3 regions of the Neobacillus oceani genome follow, and region 2 is predicted to be linked to each of the others. Evidence: riboswitches for the same ligand, from Rfam matches in the RefSeq annotation. Region 2 holds a riboswitch; each other region holds the start of a gene.
The links. A riboswitch is a leader RNA that binds a small molecule or an ion and turns the genes downstream of it on or off. The one in region 2 is predicted to bind S-adenosylmethionine.
Positions count from the first base shown of each region.

Region 1: it holds a riboswitch for S-adenosylmethionine, as region 2 does, so the genes downstream of both, V1499_RS17725 (methionine ABC transporter ATP-binding protein) here and metK (methionine adenosyltransferase) in region 2, are expected to answer to the same signal.
Region 3: it holds a riboswitch for S-adenosylmethionine, as region 2 does, so the genes downstream of both, V1499_RS07410 (O-acetylhomoserine aminocarboxypropyltransferase/cysteine synthase family protein) here and metK (methionine adenosyltransferase) in region 2, are expected to answer to the same signal.

Region 1 is NZ_CP143543.1:3,484,731-3,490,787, reverse strand. It holds gene V1499_RS17740 (M20 family metallopeptidase) at 1-799, opposite strand, end outside; gene V1499_RS17735 (MetQ/NlpA family ABC transporter substrate-binding protein) at 886-1,719, opposite strand; gene V1499_RS17730 (methionine ABC transporter permease) at 1,737-2,387, opposite strand; gene V1499_RS17725 (methionine ABC transporter ATP-binding protein) at 2,377-3,411, opposite strand; SAM riboswitch class I at 3,578-3,682, opposite strand; SAM riboswitch class I at 3,763-3,860, opposite strand; gene V1499_RS17720 (hypothetical protein) at 4,376-4,609, shown strand; gene V1499_RS17715 (NERD domain-containing protein kinase family protein) at 4,946-6,057, shown strand, end outside.
Region 2 is NZ_CP143543.1:3,298,221-3,304,277, forward strand. It holds gene asnB (asparagine synthase (glutamine-hydrolyzing)) at 1-647, opposite strand, end outside; gene metK (methionine adenosyltransferase) at 989-2,188, opposite strand; SAM riboswitch class I at 2,411-2,527, opposite strand; gene V1499_RS16640 (thiol-disulfide oxidoreductase DCC family protein) at 2,644-3,018, opposite strand; gene pckA (phosphoenolpyruvate carboxykinase (ATP)) at 3,146-4,732, shown strand; gene V1499_RS16650 (DUF2584 domain-containing protein) at 4,984-5,226, opposite strand; gene V1499_RS16655 (alpha/beta hydrolase family protein) at 5,264-6,055, opposite strand.
Region 3 is NZ_CP143543.1:1,456,752-1,462,808, forward strand. It holds gene V1499_RS07395 (arylamine N-acetyltransferase family protein) at 1-88, opposite strand, end outside; gene V1499_RS07400 (homoserine dehydrogenase) at 195-1,454, opposite strand; gene metX (homoserine O-acetyltransferase MetX) at 1,474-2,550, opposite strand; partial or broken gene V1499_RS07410 (O-acetylhomoserine aminocarboxypropyltransferase/cysteine synthase family protein) at 2,559-3,872, opposite strand; SAM riboswitch class I at 3,974-4,082, opposite strand; gene V1499_RS07415 (hypothetical protein) at 4,350-4,556, shown strand; gene V1499_RS07420 (LacI family DNA-binding transcriptional regulator) at 4,939-5,943, shown strand.

The DNA of each region.
Region 1 (6,057 bases), 190 kb from region 2:
CTTTTACCCGGCGGGTGACTTCATTCAGGCCGCTCCTTGTCGCGGCGCGGATAAAGAAGCGCGCTTTCGCGTATTCGGGAATGATGTTTGGCGCCTCGCCGCCGTGGGTGATAATGCCGTGGATGCGGACATCATCGGTGAGCTGCTGGCGAAGGGCATTGATTCCATTGAACAGCTGGATGACAGCATCAAGCGCGTTGATTCCTTCATGCGGTGCCGCTGCGGCATGGGCGGGTTTTCCAAAAAACTCGAAATCCAGCGGGTCGACAGCCAGAGAAGAAGAGGTGAGCCTCGTTTCTCCTGATGGATGGATCATTAGCGCCGCATCGATGCCTTCGACATGGCCGTACTTAACAAAGCTGCCTTTCGCGCTACCGTTCGGGCCGCCTTCTTCGGCGGGAGTACCGAACACAACCGCCTCCCCGCCCGTTTCTTCGATCACCTTGCTCAGGGCGATAGCCGCCGCGACACTTGTAGTTCCAATGATGTTGTGGCCGCAAGCGTGGCCAAGCCCGGGCAAAGCGTCGTATTCGGCCAGGAACGCAATCGACGGCCCTGGCTTTAACGACTTTTTGCGGGCGACAAAGGAGGTTTCGTGGCCAGCGACCGCTTTTTCCACTTCAAAGCCCTCGTCCTCCAGAAGCTTGATATGCTGGGCGGAGGCGAAAAACTCCTCGTTGCCGATCTCCGGGCGTGCATGTATTGCCTGGCTAGTCGCTATGTATAGTTCGCGCTTTTCCTCGATGTTTTCAATAATTGCATTTTTCAATTCGGTAAGGGATTGTGCCGGTGCTGCCATTTTGCCTTCCTCCTTTGTTTTTTAAAATATGGGGGAGGGGAAGGGCGAGCCTTTCCCTCTGTCCGCGTTTTAGCGAAATCCGTCACTTACCACCCAATGTTGCTAAGCGGGACGAAGGTTGGGATGGAGTTGCCTTTAAACTCTTTTTCTATGAATTCTTTCGTGTCGTCCTGCTGGTAAAGCTCTGCAAGACGCTTCAAAGTTTTGTTGTCTTTGTCTTCTGCACGGACTGCGATGATGTTGATATATGGTGTGGCTGTTTCGCTTTCGAGGAAGATTGCATCTTCCCTTGGTGTCAGGCCTGCGTCAACGGCTACCCCGTTATTGATGATGGAAGCGGCCACATCCGGCATAACCCTAGGAGTCTGCCCGGCAACCATCGGAACAAGTTCAAGTTTCTTTGGATTTTCAACAATTTTATCAAGGGAGCCAATACCGTCAAAACCTTCTTCAAGCTTGATCAATCCCGCTTCCTGTAGAAGGAGAAGGCCCCGTCCCATGTTCGTTGCTTCGTTGGCAAGCGCAATTTTGCCGCCTTTTGGAATATCATTTACATCTTTGTACTTTTTCGAATAAATCCCCATCGGAGCGATTTGTGTTGTCGCGATTGGCACAAGGTCAAGCTTATGTTCCTTGATGAACGCATCGAAATACGAAACGGTCTGGAACGAGTTCGCATCCAACTCACCTTCAGCAAGCGCCAGGTTCGGCTGGACATAATCCGAGAACGTGACGATTTCAACCTCGATGCCTTCCTTCTTCGCCTTTTCCGCCACGAAATCCCATACACGGTGATCCGTGCCGCTTACTCCAAGTTTCACTTTTACCGTTTTATCTCCCTTTGCGGATGAAGAATCTGAACATGCCGCAGTGAACACTGCTAGTACAAGTACAAGGATTGCTAATACGAATTTTTTCATTGGTGAATTCCTCCTGATTATCGTCTTCTGATTTTCTTTGCTGCTAAATTTCCTGCTGACTGTAGGCCTTGGACCATAACAATCAAAATTCCTACTGTAATCAGCATTGTTTTCGTATCAAACCGCTGGTAGCCATATGTAATGGCCAGGTCGCCAAGGCCTCCGCCGCCAATCGCGCCCGCCATTGCCGAGGCTCCGATCAGACCGATTGTCGCAATCGTGAAGGCAAGGATAAGGGAGCTTAATGCTTCCGGCAAAATAAACCTGAACACGATTTGCCATGGCGTAGCACCCATTGCCTGCGCCGCTTCAATGACGCCTGGGTCGACTTCAAGAAGCGAATTTTCTACCAGCCTTGCAATATATGGACCGGCGTAGAAAACGAGCGGTACAATCGCTGCAGCCGTTCCGATTGACGTACCGACAATGAATCTTGTAATTGGAATGATAGCAACTAGCAAAATGATGAATGGAATCGAACGCAAAACGTTGATCGTGCCATTTAGAACATTAAAGACGGGTCCATTCTCAAGCAAATGCCCTTTTCTTGTTACAACGAGCGCGATTCCAAGCGGGATGCCAAGTAAGGCCGAGAATACAAGCGAAAATCCCACCATCTGCAACGTTTCGATGAGTGCCTCTATGATTTGGTCCGAATTAACTAGCATGTGCTTTCACTTCCTTTATGTTGACATTCTGCTGATGAATATAGTTGAGGGCGCGGATGATTTCCTTCTCGCTTCCCTGGAACTCGACAATCAGGTTGCCGAACGGCGTCCCCTGCAGCTCTGTAATATTCCCAAACAGCACATTCACATCAAGGTCGAACTTTTTCGAAAGCTGGGACAGGAGCGGCTGGCCAGCCGACTCGCCGACAAAGTTTATTCGGTACACTTTTTGCAGCCCGGCGTTTTGCTCAATCAGCTTCTTGACTGAATCCGGAATGCGATCATTCATGACCGAGCTCACAAAATTCCTTGCTGTCTCCGTCTTTGGCGCCGAGAACACATCAAATACGGAACCCTGTTCGATGATTTTTCCTGCCTCGATAACCGCCACACGGTCGCAAATTTCCCTGATGACCGACATCTCGTGCGTGATAATCAGGATCGTGATGTTATACTCTTTGTTTATTTTTTTCAAAAGCTGAAGGATCGAGCTCGTCGTCTGCGGATCAAGTGCTGAAGTCGCCTCGTCGCAAAGCAGGATCGACGGCTGCGTCGCCAAAGCGCGCGCAATCCCAATCCGCTGCTTCTGCCCGCCGGAAAGCTGGTCCGGATAACTGTCCGCCTTATCCGCAAGCCCAACAAACTCAAGCAGCTCATAAACCCGTTCCCTAATCTTATTACTCGGCGTATTCGCGAGTACAAGCGGCATCGCCACATTCGCAAACACCGTCTTCGAATTAAGGAGATTGAAATGCTGGAAGACCATCCCGATATTCCGTTTGACCTCCCGCACTTCTTTTGCCGAAAGCGAAGTAAGGTCGTTCCCATCAACAATCACCTTCCCCGAAGTCGGCCGCTCAAGCAAATTCACACAGCGGATCAGCGAACTCTTACCCGCACCGCTGAAGCCAATCACCCCGAAAATCTCCCCCGTATTCACCTTCAAATCAATTCCGTCAAGCGCGGCAACCTGATTCCCGCCGCCCTCGCCGTAAACCTTCCGTACCTGCTGAAACTCAATCATCTGCCTGCCTCCTTGTCCTTTATTTTTGGGGAAAAAATGCTTTGCGCCCACGCACCAAGCGGACTTCCCACCCAGTCTTCCCACGCACCCCGTTTTCCGAAAATGAAAAAGCCCTCTTCCATGGAAATAGAAGAGGGCACACTTGCGCATAGGCAAACAAGGTCTCTTCTTATCTCCCAAGCTCCCGCTTGCTGGAATTGGCACAGAGCTCCAAACGGAGTCCGCTGCCGAGGCGTCGTAGGGCCAGTCCCTCAACCTCTCTCGATAAGAATGATCGTATAGGGTGATGTATTTAGGAAAATAAAAAGCCCCCTTCAAACAGAAGAGGACAGAATTAATCAAGTTCGCCTCTTCTCATCTATCAAGCATCGCTTGCTGGAATTGGCATAGACAAAAAGTCCGCTGCCGAGGTGTCATAGGGCCAGTCCCTCAACCTCTCTTGATAAGAAGGTAACATATTCGCTTTTCGAAATTTCCTGTGTCCTACTCTAACCCTTAAAAACAAAAAAGTCAAACACTTTTTAAAAAAATTCATTTTTCTGCAATACCTTTTCAAAGACATAGTCCAATACCGGAAAAACTTTTTACTCGTTTTAAAAGGGGCCCCGGGGTTGTTTTTAGCGTTTCGCGGGTGTAGGCTTTACTTTGACAGCAAAGCAGAAAAAAGTAACGTCTCATGTTCTTAAATAAGTTAGGCATTACCCTCCTGGTATTCTTCCGGACTAAACGTAGACTTAGAGCCCGAACAGCAGTGGTCAGCCGGTCCTTCGGGCATTAAAAGAGGATTTAACGCCCGACCGCCAATGTTTAGCCGCTCCTTCGGGCACTAATAGAGCCCGAACGCTAGTGGTCAGGTGGCGATTTTGCTTTTTGCACTTTTTTCTATTTAGACGTTTTTAAGTAAAAACCACTTCTTTTTAGAAAATCAAAATAACTTACTATTGGACAAGGATGATAAAGAAAAATGGATAACATCGATAAAAGAAATCGTTTAGATGACGAACCGTTTAATTTCCGAGTGACAAAAGATAATACAGTCTTTTTGGATTATTACGGCAGTCAGGTAAAAGTCTTGAAAGGAACAGAAGCAGAGAAATTTCTAAAGAAAATCAACGCAGCTGAAAATACAACGCAAGAACAATTAATAATGGCGAAAATAACCGGAAACTTCAAAAGGGGTAATGAACGAAAAATCTAAAGGAGCCCCTAATAAATTGGTTTGATTTAAGGTACAAAAACCTTCCGAAAACTAATGTTAATCCAAAAGTAGATTCGACAAAGTTGTAATTAAAGTGGATATATTTTAGCTGAATATTGCGATGCTCTAATGAGAGTATCGCTTTTTTTTCGCCACAATATAATTGGGAACGGTTGGGTTTATTCCCCCCTCAAGCCAATTCCCCTTATTAAAAAGCCTTCTGATTTTTAAGAAAATAAAGGAAATTTGCTAGTTATTGTCGAAATAGGAAATACTAGTTAGTGAGAATGAGAGTGGAATCAAAGAAATACTAGTTCGTTGATTGGGGGGATGAGAGTGGAATCCAAAGTTGTATTTGCCGGAGTTCCAAAAGAGAATGAGAAACGGGCCATCCAGGAGTTAAAGAAAAAGCTGCCGCGGGAAAACCATATTATCATTGTCGGCGCCCTTGTGCCAAAGGATGGATACATAAAGGACCAGGAAATGGATGTCATCATGATTTGTCCGAAAGGGATTTTTAACATAGAAATGAAATCGTATCGGGGAACGATTGTTACCCCGATCAGCAATATGAGCACAAAGCTTGTGACAAGGACCATTACAGGTGAACAGAAGACGATCGATAATCCGATCATCCAGGCCGCATCGCAGTCGCGAACCCTCCATTCGTATGTCAATCGGAAGGCGCAAAGGCGCTTGGGAAAACGGGTGTCGGTCCGTCCCGTTATATTATTTACAAGCCCAAGAAACGAACTGGCATACGAAATAGACCAGGGCGGGACGAATGAAGTGATCCACCATATGGATACAATTTCAAAAGTGTGGATGGAAGGCCAGGTGGAATTGACCCCGAATGAGATCACGATCGTGTATGAGTCGTTTGGCATCCGCGAGGTGAAGTTTACCGGGCAATCGATCAATATTGATGTCGGCGGCTATGTGACGAAGCGGCTGCTGTTTGAACAATCCAATTACCATGTGTATGAAGCCGTTGACGAATTTGACCAAAAGTATTTCCTTAAGGTCCATGAAATCAATCCAGCGCTCCTGAAGGAAGACCAGGAGCTGTTTTTAACGATTACAAAACGGGATACGAAGGTCCGGGCAAAGCTAAAGGACAACCCTTATGTCCTTTACTATCATGCAAGTCCATTCACGTATGGCGATTACATCTGCTCAACAACCCAGTGGGTCGGCCATACCTCATTTTTTTCTCTGATAAAAAAAGCACGGCCGCTCGATGAGAAAATGGCACTGCTGAAGGAATTATTCAAAGCGCTCCGTTCCATCCACAGCCAAGGGGTTTTCCACCGTGATTTAACACCAAGGAACATCCTCTATACGGATGACCAAAAACTGAAAATCATCAATTTCGATTACTCACGCATTTTGGGCGAGCCAACCGTCGGTGCGGGAATTCCCTTTGATGAAAAAAATGCATACGCAGC
Region 2 (6,057 bases):
TTCCCGCCAGCTTTTTTTGTAAAATAATGGCCCGGCTCGAGCTTATGGATTCCATCCGTCATCGTCTCTGGCTCCGGGACGAATTGGTACGTCAGATAATGCTGAAGCGAATCATAATTAAGCTCTTGGTTATCAAGCGCGAGCAGGATGCTCTTTTTCTCTGAAGCAAAAAACGTCCTGCCTCCATCTTCATAATAAAAGAAAGGCTTTATCCCGAAATGGTCGCGTGCGCCGAACAGCGTCTTCTCCTGTTTGTCCCAAATGACGAACGCGAACATCCCACGCAACTTTTGAACTGCTTTTTCCTTTAGATGGCTGTACAGGGCGATGATGACTTCCGTATCCGATTCCGTCGCGAATTCCAAACCTTCCTTTAAAAGCTCATCACGAAGCTCGAGATAGTTGTATACCTCACCATTGAAAATAATCCAATAACGCTCGTTTTCATATGTGAGTGGCTGGGCGCCGCACTCGATATCAATGATGCTCAATCGCCTGAAGCCAAACTGCACATGTTCGTCAAAATAGTATCCGTCATCATCCGGCCCGCGGTGGGTGATGATATCATTCATGCTTTTAAAAATCTTCTTTTCTTCGTCCTTGAAATTCTGTGCCTGCTCATGAACACATCCGATAAAACCGCACATATGTAGTTCACCTACTCCGATCATTGCATTTTTTTGACTGTGATAATTCGTTTAGTTGAGGTTTCCCTCGGCACCATTTACTTCCACTAAACGAGCGTAAGCCCTAAAGGGTAACTGTCCCTAAAGGTCCGATAAGTTGACCTGACCATCAGCGCGAAAACCACCTGTGATGGAAGGTTCACTCTATACTACCATTTTTCAAAAAAAATTTGCACTTACAGCTAGAGGAAAAATGAGGCAAATCCTTGATATTACACCAAAAACAGCGCCAGTAACACTATTTCACGGCGCAAAAGAAAAACGGGAGTTACATATTATAATGCAATTCCCGTTTTGTCCAATTATTTGGATGCCTGTTCCTTCAAAGCGGCAGCCTTATCTGTCCGCTCCCAAGGGAGGTCGACATCATTGCGGCCAAAGTGGCCATAAGCGGCTGTTTGTTTGTAAATTGGCTTACGAAGATCAAGCATGTTGATGATTCCGGCAGGGCGCAGGTCGAAGTTGTTTTCAATCAATTCAACAAGGACATCTTCGCTTACAGTGCCTGTTCCAAATGTATCAACCGCAATGGATACAGGGCGGGCAACACCAATCGCGTAGGCAAGCTGGACTTCAACCTTGTCGGCCATGCCTGCGGCGACGAGGTTTTTCGCAACATAGCGCGCTGCATAAGCCGCGGAACGGTCAACCTTTGTCGGATCTTTTCCGGAGAAAGCGCCGCCGCCATGGCGCGCATAGCCGCCATACGTATCAACGATAATCTTGCGGCCAGTAAGCCCGGCATCGCCTTGAGGGCCGCCGATAACGAAGCGTCCAGTCGGGTTGATGAAGTATTTTGTCTTTTCGTCAATTAGGTCTTGTGGAACTACAGGGCCGATGACATGCTCTTTTAGGTCTTTCTGGATTTGTTCCAGAGTCGCCTCGGGACCATGCTGCGTTGAAATAACAATTGTATCAATCCGGACTGGATTGTTGTTTTCATCATATTCAACCGTTACCTGCGTTTTTCCATCCGGGCGCAAGTATGGAAGTGTTTCATCCTTGCGCACTTCCGTCAGCCTACGGGAAAGCTTGTGTGCAAGCGAGATTGGAAGCGGCATTAGCTCTTCTGTTTCATTGCAGGCAAACCCGAACATAAGTCCCTGGTCCCCCGCACCGATTGCTTCAATTTCCGCATCGGACATGCTGCCTTCACGGGCTTCAAGCGCCTGGTCCACGCCCATGGCGATATCGGCTGATTGCTCGTCAATGGATGTTAATACGGCGCACGTATCGGCATCGAAGCCATATTTCGCGCGTGTATAACCGATTTCACGGATTGTGTCACGGACAATTTTCGGGATATCAACATAAGTTGACGTTGTAATTTCACCCGCTACGAGGACAAGGCCTGTTGTAACGGAAGTTTCTGCAGCGACGCGGGCGTTTGCGTCTTGTGCCAGGATCGCATCTAAAATCGAATCCGAAATCTGGTCGCAGATCTTGTCTGGATGGCCTTCAGTCACTGATTCAGACGTGAACAAACGGCGTTTTGATGGCATCTGGATTCCTCCTGTATCTTCTTTATAATGAGGTCAGCTGCATGGATTTTTTCCGGCCTGCCTAGCAACCTCGGTTTCACGGTACTCATTTCCCTAAGTAGTATGAAGTAAACCTGGGGGTTTTATGAATCCCCCGCTCCTAAAGATGCTGATTCGTAAGGCTGCAAATAAAAAACCTTCCCGTTTGAGGAAAGGTTGCCATTGAGTGGTTTGCGCCTTTCACTCTTATCGTTCAAGGCAATCGCCTTGCATCAGGTTTGGCACCTTTTCCGGGAAAAATACCTCGGGCAGGTTGCCGGGCTTCATAGGGCCTGTCCCTCCACCGGCTCAGGATAAGAGAGTATCCGTTCAAGGTAAAATCATACCACACAGTTGAAGCATGTCAATGATTTTTATGTTAAAAAATTATCTTCTAGAACCATTTAATTTTAATGGGAATTTTCATAATAAAACCATTAAATTGAACAGCTTCCATCCGCACACCTTTCGCCCATCCATTTATACCTGTTCCTGGCTATCCAATTGTAGATTGGAATACCGGCCTTTGCGGCAAACGGCAGGTAAAGGAGCAGTGCCGGCATGAAAGTAACAGGGAATTGGAGCAGCATTTTCCGGGCTGCAAAAAATCCTTTGTAAATCCTGCCGTTCCCATCAATTACGTGAAGCTCCCTGCGAAGGTCGATCGTGCGGAAAGCAGGCTTACGGCCCTCTTTTTCATATTCCTGAAGAGAAAGCCATTGGACACGGCCAAGCCAATCCAGTTTTTCTGATTTCGCCTTCGACTTATTGCACAGGACACAGTTCCCGTCATACAGCGCCAGCAGCTCCATCGTTCATCCCTCCAAAATTAATTATAAAAAAATAGGTTATTAGTATAGACCAATTATCCGAATGTGCTATACTATTCGTGAGATAAAAAAGCTCTTAACAAACAATAGGCAAAGGGGAAATTATTAAATGTTTGGTGTGCATAATCCAGAAACTCCATTCAAGCTGCTGAATGAAGAAAACCTTCTAGTCCAGCTTTCCGTTCCGGAACTGGTTGAAAAAGTGTTGAGCCGTGGAGAAGGGCTGCTGACATCAACCGGGGCAATCAGTGTTTCGACCGGCAAATATACAGGCCGTTCTCCAGAAGATAAGTTTATTGTCGAAGAAAAGTCCAGCAGGAGCAAAATTGATTGGGGCACGATTAATAAGCCCATTTCGGAAAAAGCCTTCTCCAACCTCTATAATAAAGTAATTGATTATTTAAAACAAAAAAATGAAATTTTTGTGTTTAATGGATTTGCTGGAGCGGATAAAAAATACAGGCTGCCAATTCAGGTGATCAACGAATACGCCTGGCACAACCTTTTTGCACACCAGCTGTTCATTCGTCCCGAGGAATCCGAGCTGACCGGCCATAACCCGGAATTCTCGATTATCTCCGCCCCTGGCTTCAAGGCAGACCCGGAAGTGGATGGAACCAATTCGGAAACGTTCATTATCATTTCTTTTGAAAAGCGGATCGTCCTAATTGGCGGAACGGAATATGCGGGGGAAATGAAGAAATCGATTTTTTCAGTCATGAACTATCTATTGCCCGAGGCCGGAATCATGCCTATGCACTGCTCGGCCAACGTTGGGATTGAAGGCGATGTAGCCTTGTTCTTCGGCTTGTCGGGCACGGGCAAAACAACCCTGTCCGCAGATGCGAACCGCCGCCTGATTGGTGACGACGAGCATGGCTGGTCTCCGAACGGCGTCTTCAATATCGAGGGCGGCTGCTATGCGAAAACAATCAACCTCAGCCGTGAAAAAGAACCGCAAATCTTTGATGCAATCTGCTTTGGGGCAGTTCTTGAAAACGTTGTGGTACAATCGGACACCCGCGTCGCCGACTATGATGATGGGTCGCTGACTGAAAATACGCGGGCCGCCTATCCGCTAGAGGCGATTAAGAACATCGTTTCGCCTAGCGTCGCCGGCCATCCGAACACAATCGTATTCCTGACAGCCGATGCTTTCGGTGTCTTGCCGCCAATTTCAAAGCTCACAAAGGAACAGGCCATGTACCATTTCCTTAGCGGATATACGTCCAAGTTGGCTGGCACCGAGCGCGGAATCACTTCGCCGCAAGCAACGTTCTCCACTTGCTTTGGCGCGCCATTCCTGCCACTTCCGGCAAACCGCTATGCGGAGATGCTCGGGGAAAAAATCCTTGAGCACAATGCGCAGGTATTCCTTGTCAACACTGGCTGGACCGGTGGTGAATACGGAACGGGCAACCGGATGAAGCTGGCATATACCCGCGCGATGGTCCAGGCGGCCCTTGAAGGGGAGCTAAGCAACATTGAAACGGTCCAGGACGAAATTTTCGGCCTGCATGTTCCGCTCCATGTCCCAGGAGTTCCTGACGAAGTCCTGCAGCCTGAAAAAACTTGGGCCGATCCTGAAGCCTATCGTGTAAAGGCGATAGAACTTGCCGAAAAATTCCGCAGCAACTTCAAAAAGTTTTCCAAAGTTTCTTCGGAAATCGCCGAAAAAGGCGGACCGATTATTTAATCAGGCAGTTTGTTAATAAGTTTAGATAAATAAAGCACGTGAGGGGAACGAGTGGTTTCCTCCACGTGCTTTTTCGTTTTTGTGACTACTAAACAGGATTATGACCGCTTGTTGTCACGAATCAGAGGCTTTCGTGACAGCTTAACTCAAATTTGCCCCTCGGTTGTCACGAATCGCGGGTTTTTGTGACATCTAAGCCAGTCATTCTCCTCATGTTGGTCTTCAACACATTCAAAGCTTGTACCTACAAATCAATTCGGTGAACTAAGGGAAATGAGCTCATATGTAATCCGGGTCTTTCCGCCTTCGAGCTCGACCTTCTTGATTTTTGCAGTACCGCTCGAATCCGCTTCGATAGTGCGCCGGATATCAACCGGTACATCGATTGGATAGAGGCGGTAGCCTTCTTTTTCCAAAAGGAATAGATTTTCTTCGAGCCTTTGCTCCCTGCCCTTTGTAATGATCATCGTATTCAACTCAAGTGGCATTCCCATTCACTGACCCTCCTCGTATGACTTTTTTATTATCATATCATTTGCCGCTATGGCTTTTCATCCACTTCGCTAAGTCCTCGACAACTTTCCTGTTGACCCCTGGCGGGAAGAAATGGTTGAATTCACCAAAGTACCAGCTATCGACCGGTTTGCCCAGCTCCTTCAGCCTTTTTTCCAAACGGTAGGCGTGCTCGGCGGACACGTTGCCATCCTGTACACCGTGGATAATCATGACCGGCACCTCAAGATGTTCCAGTCTATAAAGCGGTGTCCTGTATTGGTATCTCTCCGGATATTTCAAAGGCGTGCCCCCGATTACCCGCTTCATCATCCGCCGCAAATCCTTCCGTTCCACATAGGTAAGCGACATATCGCTTACCCCTCCCCATGTCGCCAATGAAGCGGCTTCCGGGAATTCGAGCGCTGTTAAAAGGGCCATAACCCCTCCCCGTGAAAACCCGAAAATATGGATGTCACGTACAGAAGGCAGCGACTTCAAAAGCTTATACGCGGAGAACGCATCCTGCCTGTCCTCTCCCGCAAAATCCTCATCTCCCTCGCCGCCTTGGTTACCACGGTAAAACGGCGCGAAAACCGTAAATCCTTCAGAAGCGAATTGGGCGATCCTTGCCGGGCGTACCTTTCCGACATTTTTGATGCCGCCTCTTAAATAGAGGAAACCATCCTCCGGCTCGTAGCCCAATGGCTTAGCTAGCATCCCTTTTACTTTCAGGCCACCGGAATAATAAGTGACAAGTGACAGGGCGACATCCGGATTGGGTGAAGGGAACCGCTGCTCCGTAATGATTTTTCCATCCTCTATTTCCATCC
Region 3 (6,057 bases), 1.8 Mb from region 2:
CAAGTATCGTATCCAGGTTATTAAAGTATAGTGGTTCATCCCTTGGAAACCCAGTCCTTTTCCGAAACGTTTCATTAATCACAGTCATCTGACACACCTCCATACTACATTTAGTATATAAGGAAAAGAGGGGCTCCGCTAATGCGAAGCCCCCTATTAATCGGCGATCCGAATTTATCTGCTATGGGACATGGTTATATGCCTTTTGGGACCGCAACCTTTCTTTCCGAGCGTGTACCGGTGAGATGAATTTTTTCGAAAAATTCCTTGTTCATTTGTCCATAAAGCTGGTAAATGTTTAATCCCGGGTATGCTTCCAGCAGCCGTTCAATTTCCTTTTCTTTCGCTTTCACAAAAAGTGCCTTTTGCGGCACCCGGCCGGTTACTTCAATGGAATCAGGCATGGATAGGTTCGTTAGGTTTGTTAAAAGAACCCAATTGTGATGAGGTTCTTTTTTAAAACGGACATTTTCGTCCTGGTCAACGTAACCGAAGTGCTTTGGGTTAAGTTGGATTAAATCCTCGACAATGGCGCTTGCAGTTGGAAACTTTCCGGCGCCTGGCCCTTGCAGGGTGATGTTCCCAACGATATCCGCATCGATTGAAACGGCGTTTTGGACGCCCTCGACTGAGTACAACGGATGCGCTGGGCCAACGAGAACAGGTTTAACGGAGCAGCTAAGGCCCCGTACCCCTTTTTCTAGCGAGATCACATGCTTTACGCGGAGCCCCCATTCGGAAAATAAGCCGATTTCGGAGTGGGAGACCGCTGAGATACCTCTCCTCTTTACTGATTGCCATTCGGGTTGTTCCCCAAACGCGATTTGGCTTAACACCATCGCTTTATAAAAAGCGTCGTATCCTTCGATATCATTGGTAGGGTCTGCTTCGGCATATCCTTTCTCTTGGGCTGCTTGAAGTGCCTCCTGGAATGCTACGCCATCCTCGCGCATTTTGGTCAAAATATAATTCGAGGTGCCGTTAACAATTCCATCAATCCGCTCGATTTTGTTTACATTCAATAGGGTCCTCAGCGTTTGGATTGCCGGTATTCCTCCGGCGACAGTCGCTTCATATCCGCATGCAACACCATGTCGGGAAGCATGTTCCAACAGCTCATTTCCGTGGTAAGCAAACATTTCCTTATTCGCCGTAATGATGTGGCAGCCTCTTTCGATTGATTTTTTCAAGTACGAAAAGCCCGGTTCCCGGCCTACGATTGCTTCAATGACTACATCAAGGTTAGGCAGGTTTAAAATGTCTTCGAAATTTGAGGTAAGAAGGATGTCATCTTCTGGGAGAGTGTGTTTTTCAACGTTTCTCACCAGTATGCCTACTACCTTTACATTTTTCCCAAGGAGTGCCTTTAGCCTTGATTGATGGGATTTGATTGTTTCGTATACTCCTTTGCCGACTGTGCCAAAGCCCAATAAGGCCACATGGATGTCCGCCACTTGATCTCCTCCTCAACTATTACAGGGCAGCCTGAAGGATTCCTGCCCATTTTGAAAACTCGGCAAGGAATCCATCATGCCCAAATTCAGTGCTCACTTCTACATAATCCGCTTCTTTCCCTGCCTCCTCGAGGGCTTCCGCGATTTCTTTCACCTTTTCGGGAGGATACAGTAAATCGCCTGTAAAGCCTAACAGCAGGGTTTTCGCCGTGATCTGCCCGATTGCCTTTTTCCAACCCTGCCTGCCTCTGCCGATATCATGGGAGTCCATCGCCTCGAGCAAATACAAATAGCTATTGGCGTCGAATCGGGCAGAAAGCTTTTGACCCTGGTATTTCAAATAGGATTCTACCTGAAACGTATCCGCGTTCTTAAGCTCTCTGTTGAATCTTTGATTGAACAGCGCGCCAGTCCGGTAGGTGACCATCCCGACCATTCTCGCGATTTCCAGCCCCGAAATCTTGTGGCCATCTGAATAAGAGCCGCCATTCCAGGCCGGGTCCCGCTTGATGGCATTCCTGCCGATTGAGTTAAAAGCAATTCCGTAATCGCTGAGGTAGGGGGTGACTGCCATTGGAATGATCAGCTCCGCGAAATTGGGGTAGGCGGTTGCCAATTCAAGCACCTGCATCCCGCCAAGCGACCCTCCGATTGCAGCTTTGATTTTGTCGATGCCAAGTTTCCGGAGCGCCAAAACTTGTGAATCGACAATGTCCCGTATCGTTATTTTCGGAAAATCATACTGGTAAGGCTTTTTTGTCAAAGGGTTCAGGCTGGTAGGGCCGGTTGATCCAGAACAGCCTCCGAGTACATTGAACGTAATGACTTCGTATTGGCTCGTATCCACATACATTCCCGGGCCGATTAGGCCATGCCACCATCCGGGCTGTTCTTCCGTGCCGACTGTATACTGGTTGCCTGTTAGGGCATGGCAGACCAAGATGGCGGGGCCGCCTTTTTTCCCGGCCTTCTCAAAGGCGAGTTCGGCATCGGGGAGCACCACGCCCGATTCAAGCCGAATGTCTCCAATGTAAATCTTTCCATATTCCGGCGATAGCGCCAAATCGAACCTTATTGATAAACCCTCGGCTTTCATTGCTGTAGCTGTTCCTCAGGCTTAGCTGAAATACCGGTCGCTTTAAAGAAAGCCTGGTCCAAGTCATCCTTCAAATCCTTAAGTGATTCAAGCCCCACAGAAAGCCTGATCAGTTCTTCGGTAGTACCGCTTTTTGCAAGGTCTTCTTGACTCAATTGCTGATGTGTGGTGGACGCAGGATGGATGATTAGTGATTTTGCATCGCCGACATTCGCCACATGCGACCACAATTTGATGTTGTCGATCACTTTTTTACCCGCATCACGGCCGCCTTTGATGCCAAAAACAATAATCGATCCAAAACCGCCGCCAAGGTATTTTTTCGCAAGCTCATGGCTTGGGTGATTCTCCAGGCCAGGGTAGGAGACCCATTCAACAGCTGGATGGTCTTTCAAGTAGTTTGCAATTTCGAGCGCGTTTTCACTATGCTTTTGAATTCTCAAGTGCAGTGTCTCAAGTCCCTGCAGCAAGAGGAAAGCACTATGCGGGCTTAACGATGAACCCAAGTCCCTTAACAGCTGCACGCGAAGTTTAATGATGAATGCCAGCGCGCCTACATCCTGGGCAAAACGAAGGCCATTATAGCTTGCATCCGGCTCGGTAAAGCCAGGGAACCTCTCATTATTCCAATCAAACCGGCCTGCATCAACAACAAGGCCTCCAATTGTTGTTCCGTGCCCTCCGATCCATTTGGTCGCCGAATGGACAACAATGTCCGCACCCCATTCAATCGGCCTGCAGGCGTATGGGGAAGCAAAGGTGTTGTCAATGATGAGCGGAACGCCATTTTCATGGGCGATTTTTGCTACAGCTTCAACATCGAAAACATTCAGGCTTGGGTTGCCAATGATTTCGCCAAAGACCGCCTTTGTTTTTGGCGTGATGGCCTCGCGGAAGTTTTCTGGATTGGTCGAGTCAACAAAGCGGACTTTAATGCCGAACTTCGGAAGCGTCACGGCAAATAGGTTGTATGTGCCGCCGTATAAGTTTTCCGCGGCGACGATTTCGTCGCCAGCCTCCGCGATGTTCATGATGGTCAAGGCAATCGCAGCCATTCCGGAAGAAACAGCAAGAGCTGCCGCGCCGCCTTCAAGAAGGGCAATTCTTTTTTCCAAAACATCTGTTGTCGGGTTCATGATCCGGGAGTAAATATTTCCTGACTCGGCAAGCGAGAAGAGGTTTTGGGCATGATCCGTACTGTCAAATACATAAGAAGTCGTCTGGTAAATAGGGACGGCGCGGGATCCTGTTACGGGATCAGGGGTTTGCCCGCCGTGCAATAAAAGTGTTTCAAGGCCTAAGTTTTCATTTTGATTTGTCATTGTGTCTTTCCCTCCAATTTGTAGTTCCAATGTAATTCGGGCAGTTAATGGATTCTTTTTAAAACAAAAAACCCCTCTCCATAAGAAGAGGGGGGTTCCTCCTCTTATCTTCCAGGCAAAAACGCCTGCAGGAATTAGCACCTTTTCAAGCTTTCGCCTGAAGGTTGCCGGACTTCATAGGGCCTGACCCTCCGTCACTCTGGATAAGAGATTTCATATATAGTTTTTTGATAAGTTTTAACCGCCGGGTGTTATAGAGGATTATAAGTGAAGACAAGAACAAAAGTCAACCGAAAATTCGAAATGTTTTCGTTTTTCATTTTTTTGTAAATGGGTTATAGGCGTTCCCATATAGGATTTGAATTTCAAATGTACAGCGTGAAATTGTAAAATTTACTTTGCTTTTTTGAAGAGGAGGTTCTCAGTTTTGGGCGAAGGATATAGTATAATTGTCGGAGAGAAGGAGGTGATAGGGAAATGGAAGAACGGCTGGAAAGAATGGAAACGATGTTGGGCCAATTGGTTGGCATGGTCGGCAATGTGATTGCAGAGCAACTGAAAATGCGGCAGGAATCAAACGGTTTGCGTCAGGATTTTGAATCCGAAAAACAGAAGAACGCAGAACGCCACGAAGAAATACTCGGCAAGTTTAAGGCAATGGAACTGGACCGGGATTTCATCTAGGAAAAAACCGCCCGCAATGAGCGGGAGATTGAAGTCCTCAAAAGAAGGCTCGGTTAATCTCTCCAACACGATTCCCTCAGAAAATCCCCAATTACTTATTCAACTAAATAGAAAAAGGTGCGAAACCTTGTCCACAATAGGATGGTGTTTCGGACCTTTTTAAATCCAGAGGCAGCCGCTTGATACATCCTAACTATGTTTACCAGCAAAAAAATTATCGTCTTAATAAACTACCTTGAATGACGAGACATTTTCGGTTGTTTTTGTCAAAATCAGGGTGATGCCAGTCGCTTGAAAGGGTTTTCAGAGTGTGATACATTCATTACGTAAACGTTTTCGTTTTAGAAGGCAGTACGGATAAAGAAGGTGGGAAATGGCGGGTATGGCTTCTACAATAAAAGATGTCGCGAAGAAGGCAAATGTGTCAATCGCAACAGTTTCAAGGATTTTGAATGGCCAGCCTGGTTATTCAGAGAAGACGAAACAAAAAGTTCTTCAAGTGATTGAGGAACTTGGATATCAACCGAATGCTGTTGCAAGAGGCTTAATCAATAAGAAAACTCATACAATTGGTGTGTTGTTTCCATCCTTGTGGGGTTCGCTGGTGACAGATTGGTTAAGCGGAATTGAAAAGGCGGCAAGTGAGCAAGGTTCGAGTGTCATTGTATGCCACACGGAATCCAATGGTGAGAAGACGATAAAGTACCTCCAGCTTCTAGGAGAAAAGCGCGTGGACGGAATTATTTTCGTAAGTGAAGTATTAAAGAAAGAATACTTTCAAGTAATTAGAAAAATGAATGTTCCACTTGTCCTTCTATCTACTAAATCTGATTCATTACCCGTTCCCTATGTAAAGGTTGATGATTTTCAGGCAGCTTATTCTGCAACGGAGTATCTAATCCATAAAGGGCATAGAAGCATTGGTATGATCAGCGGTAACAGTGAAGATATCATAGCGGGTAAGCCAAGGATTGATGGATTTATTCAAGCCATGAAGGACAATGAAATTCCTCTTGATGGGAATAATATTGTCAAAACAAGAGGCTTTGGATTTAATGAAGGGAAGACCGGCCTTCGGGAACTATTAAGCCAAAAACCAGATACCACTGCCATTTTTGCTGCAAGTGATGAAATTGCGATTGGGGCTATTTCGACAGCCACTCTTCTTGGAAAAAAGGTTCCGGAAGATATATCCATTATCGGGTACGATAATATCAATCTTGCAAGCATGTCAGTTCCACCGCTGACAACTATCCACCAACCATTCATTGAGATGGGCGAGATTGCCGGGAAGATGCTGCTGAACATGATGGGAACTGACAAAGTTCCTGAGAGCAAAATTATCGAACATACGGTTATTGAACGAAACAGCGTAAAGGAAATATAATTCCATTCCTTTACTTGCCGTTTTACGTAAACGTTTACTTTTGTTTTGAGTATTTACGTGAACGTTTACTTGTTTTTTAGATTAAGATAGAGTTCTTAGAATCAATTTTTTTAT